Regions from separate parts of the Billgrantia desiderata genome, predicted to be linked through region 2. Evidence: predicted binding sites of a transcription regulator. Region 2 holds the regulator's gene; the other holds the start of a gene.
What was found. The regulator FliA, encoded in region 2, starts transcription of late flagellar genes. The targets are predictions, from matches to a motif close to CTAAAGTTNNNNNNNNNNCNGCCGATA.
Positions count from the first base shown of each region.

Region 1: C4S71_RS21785 (flagellin N-terminal helical domain-containing protein) is a predicted target of FliA. The motif match lies at 1,740-1,766, and genes of this name have one in related genera.

Region 1 is NZ_FNVC01000039.1:19,629-22,086, reverse strand. It holds gene C4S71_RS21790 (FliC/FljB family flagellin) at 1-672, opposite strand, end outside; gene C4S71_RS21785 (flagellin N-terminal helical domain-containing protein) at 868-1,695, opposite strand; gene fliD (flagellar filament capping protein FliD) at 1,829-2,458, opposite strand, start outside.
Region 2 is NZ_FNVC01000020.1:58,212-60,669, reverse strand. It holds gene C4S71_RS16460 (hypothetical protein) at 1-151, shown strand, start outside; gene C4S71_RS16455 (flagellar protein FlhE) at 148-564, shown strand; gene C4S71_RS16450 (RNA polymerase sigma factor FliA) at 628-1,335, shown strand; gene C4S71_RS16445 (EAL and HDOD domain-containing protein) at 1,391-2,458, opposite strand, start outside.

The DNA.
Region 1 (2,458 bases), on a different contig from region 2:
ATCGTCGTATGACATGAAGTCAGCAGCAGCGACTGTCACTGCCTCACCACCGCGTGTGAAAGTGATATCACCATGATCTACGGCCACAGGCGTGGCCTGTCCATCCTCAAGCGCAGCTGTGCTAAGGTCATCCGTGCCAAGCACAGTCTGGACGCTAAAGCCATCCAGACCCAGAGTGTCACGATTGATGGTCTGGAGGTTGACAGTGATAGTTTCACCGTCATTAGCACCGACCTGAATACGCAGACCTTCGTCAGTGTTCAGTACGTTCACACCGTTGAAATTGGTCTCGGTGGAGATACGATCGATCTCGTCCAGACGCTGATCGATCTCGTCTTGGATGGACTGCAGGTCATTCTGAGAGTTAGTGCCGTTGGATGCCTGAACGCTCAGCTCACGAATACGCTGCAGGTTGTCGTTAATCTGGTTCAGAGCACCTTCAGCGGTCTGGGCGACGGAGATACCATCGTTGGCGTTACGCTGGGCCTGGGCCAGACCGGTGATCTGAGCGGTCATGCGGTTGGCGATGGCCTGACCGGCGGCGTCGTCCTTGGCGCTGTTGATACGCAGGCCGGAGGAGAGGCGCTCCATGGAAGTCTGCAGAGCATTCTGAGACTTGTTCAGGTTGGCCTGGCCAATCATGGAAGTGATGTTGGTATTGATGACTGACATGGGTCATTCCTTCTTTTCGTTGAGGGCTCCATTGGCGGGCCCACTGAACCTTGTTTTCCTGGCCCAGCATCTCGGGCCTACCTCAACGGCGCCGTTGGCCGTTACCCTGATTAACGGCATCTGGGCCTGGGACTTTAGGGCGAGAACGAAAAAATTTTTGAATTCGCGTTGCAGATACTCGGAGAACAGCCAAATTCAGCGCTGGCGCAGTAGTTCGAGGACAATCTCCGGCTGGCGATTGGCCTGGGCCAGGATGGCAATGCCGGCCTGCTGCAATATCTGGGCGCGCACCAGATTGGAGACTTCCTGGGCGTAGTCGGCATCCATGATGCGCGAGCGAGCGGCGCTGAGATTGACCACGGTGCTCTGGATGTTGTCGATCACCGCCTCGAAGCGGTTGTGCAGAGCGCCGAGCTGGCTGCGCTGACGGTCGGTGCGTTTGAGCGCTTCGTCGAGCACGTTCAGGGGTGATTCGGTGGCATCGCCATCCTCATCGGTCAGCACACGAAACCCGTTCAACCCCAACGAGTTCCGATTGACGGCTTGAAGCTCGATGGCGATGGTCTCGCCGTCGTTGGCCCCTACCTGGATGTGCACGCGACCGTTTTCGCCCACGACGGAAACACCGTTGAAGCCAGTCTGCAGCCCGATGCGATCTATCTCATCCAGGCGCTGGTCGATCTCGGCCTGTATCGCGGCGAGATCGGTGGGGCTCAGGGTGCCGTTGCCGGCCTGCACGGTGAGCTCCCGGATACGCTGCAGATTGGTATTCACCTGGCCAAGTGCCGCCTCAGCGGTTTGCACCAGCGAGATGCCGTCATTGGCGTTGCGCGCCGCCTGGTTGAGCCCGCGGATTTGCGCCGTCATGCGGTTGGCGATGGCCTGCCCCGCCGGGTCGTCCTTGGCGCTATTGATACGCAGGCCGGACGAGAGCCGCTGCATGGCACTCTGCATGGCCTGCTGGCTGCCGCGCAGATTGCTCTGCACGATCATCGACAGAATGTTGGTATTGATTACGGCCACTTAAAGCCCTCCTCCAGGCGCTTCCTGTGCACCCGTGGAGAGAATATCGGCCTATAGGAATTAAACTTTAAGAGCCGCGCCCAGACACAAAAAACCGCCCACTATGGGGCGGCTGAATCATGCGTTGGCGGAATCATTTCTGCCCGAGCTGGGCATTCATCATCTCGAACTGCTGGAACAGGTAGTCGCTGGTCTGGTTCATCTGGGCGATCATGCCGTCGAGCTGACCGAACTGAGTGCGATAGCGGGCAATGGTGGCCTCGATACTCTGCTCCATGCGCAGGTAGCGCTCGTTGAGGCTTTCGATGCGACTCTCGGCACCGCTGATGGCGCCGCCCAGGACACCGTTGCTGCCATTCAACTGAGTCACGGTCTCACTGAGTTGGCCGGCCAGGCCGCCGGTGGTGCTGTCACCGGCGAAGAAGGCACTCAGCGCATCCTGATCGTTGACGATAACGCTATCCAGGCGCTGCTCGTCGATCTCCAGGGTGCCGTCGAGCTTCAGCGAGATACCGATATCGCTGAGCATGGAGAAACCGCCCTCTTCGCCCCCCATACCGCCGGCCAGAACGCTGCGCAGGCGCCCTTCGATGCTGCGTACGGCGCTGTCACCCAACAGATCGCCGGCGGTTTCGCTATCGCCGCTGAAGGCGGTCAATTCGCCGATGGTGCCCTTGAGCGCATTGTAGGCCTCGACGAAGCCGGTGATGGCTTCGCGCACCGCGCGGGTGTTCTGTTCCACTTTGACGGTACTGCTACCCTC
Region 2 (2,458 bases):
TCGCATGCTCAAGCAGATCGCCGAGCAGGGTGGGCCGCGACGCTTGATTGCCGTGCATCCGCCGGGCGTGGGGCGGCAGGGGCTGCTGAGCAATCTCCAGTACGTTGCGCAAGCGTATTTCGATATCGAACTGTTGGTATTGGCGAGATGAAACCGTTCAGCCTGCGGCAACTCTGTTTTCTGACTCTTGGCGGGCTGTGGGCGGGCCTGGCTCAGGCGGCCGGCAGTTGGGTGGCCACGGCTCCTGCGGTGCAGGTCGTCATGGCCGAGCGACCCGCCATGTCCGCTGCCTTGTTGCCGCCATCTCCCGAACTGGCACGTGGGCAGGTGATGGGCCGCGTGGTCTGGCAGTTTGAGTCGCCCGCCGGCAGGGAGGTGAATGCCTGGCTCTGCCACCCGGGGGACTGCATTCGCCTGCCCGGGCCGCGAGGGCAGACCGAGGCCCTGGCCGGGGTGCCGGCCGATACACCACTCAACTTTCAGTTTTCACTGCAGGAGCGAGGGCAGCGTGCCGTAACTCTGCAGGGGCTGCAGGTGATCGTGAATCACGACCTCCTGCAGTGATTCTGACCCGTCGAGCGCCGATCGGCATCGCTCGAGGGAACCGTCAGCCGCGAGAGCAAGAGCATGTACACAGCACGAGGCAAGATCGAACAGGCAGACCTGCTGGAGGAGTACCTGCCGCTGGTGAGGCGCCAGGCGCTGTCCATGCAGGTTCGACTGCCGGCAAGTATAGAACTCGATGATCTGATCCAGGCCGGCACCGTAGGGCTGCTCGAAGCGATGGGCCGCTTCGACGCCACTCAGGGTGCGAGTTTCGCTACCTTTGCCAGCCAGCGTATCCGTGGCGCCATGCTGGACGAGCTGCGTAGCCGCGACTGGCTTCCTCGCAGCGTGAGGCGTAACGCCCGGGCGGTCGACGAGGCCGTGCGCAGTCTGGAGCAAAAGCTCGGCAGGCCGGCAGAAGAGCTTGAAATAGCCGCCGAGCTCGACATGGAGCTCGAGGAGTATCGCCAGCTGCTCAGCGATACCAACAGTGGCCACCTGCTGCCCTTCGAGGTGCTCGTCTCGGAAGGCGCCGAGCCCGGCATCGAGGACGCCTCGCTCGACACGCCTTACCACATACTCATCGACGAGGAGCGGCGCCAACAACTGGTGGATGGCATCGAGGCACTGCCCGAGCGTGAAAAGCTGCTGATGGCACTCTATTACCAGGAAGAGCTCAACCTGAAGGAAATCGGCGCCGTGCTCGGTGTCACCGAGTCGCGAGTGTGCCAGCTGCACAGCCAGGCGGTAAGCCGGTTGCGGGCACGCTTGGCGGACAGCGACGCCTAGGTTTTTCCAAAGGTTTTCCCAAAGCCAACGGCGCAGGCAGGCATCTCTCGCAAGCCTAGAGGTTGTCCATCAGCGCCTTGGTGCTGGTCAGGGCATTCATGTAGCACCCGTGCAACTGGTCGGCGGGCACTTCTTCGAGGGCTTCCTCGACCTGGCGTTCGTGGTTCTCGCACAGCACCAGCACGGCGCCGAGAGGTCCGCTGCGATACTTCAATGCATTGATGATCGATTCACCTAGAGGCAGGTGGTCGAGCAAGGTGTTGCGATCCTCTTCGAGCAGGGCATCCATCATCGAGAACAGTCCGGTGGTGAAGGCATCCTCGGGATCGAGAGCGGGGAAGGGGGCCGCCAGATAGCGACACATGAAGGCGCGGATCAGTGCCATGCGCAGCACGATGCGGGACGAGGGCTGCAGGCTTGCCAGGGTCAGGGTCAGAATCAGCCGGCGCAGTTCGATCAACCCCAGGATTTGTACCGCGCGATGCAGATCGACCGCCTTGCCGCCACGGTTGAAATAGGAGGAGTTGGCGCGGCGCAGAATCGCCACATGCAGATGGGGCACCTGCACCACCAGCTCGTGCAGTCGGTTGAGGTCACTGCTGTCTTCCTCGTAGAGCGCGCGAATCAGGCGAATCTGGGCGGCACGGTTGCCGTGGCGTCCTCGGGACGGCGAGGCAATGAAGCTGGGGCGTGCCAGATAGTCGCCGTCGTAGTAATCGCAGCCCATCATCTGGTACCGCTCCAGGGCTGCGCGGCTGTCGAGATTTTCGACCAGCAGCTTGATATTGCGAGCCGGGAGCTTTTCCAGCGTCTTTTCATCCAGTTCGTTGGGTGAGGTCAGCTGTATGATGTCACAGTGGCCGAGCAGCACCTCGGGATCCTGCTTGAACAACCGAGAAGGCACGATGACCCGGTAGCCTCGCTCGCGAATGTCGTCCAGACGCCCGAGCAGCTCGTTATCCAGCGTACGGGCCTCGGCAACGCCAAGCGCCAGCCGCGGTGCCGGGGTGGGCAGCAGTTCGGGGCGATCGAGCCATTCCAGGGGTAGGTCGACGAACAGCGTCCTGTCGCCCAACAGTCCGGCATCGCCAAGCTCGTAGACGGCGCTGGCCAGAGCCCGGGC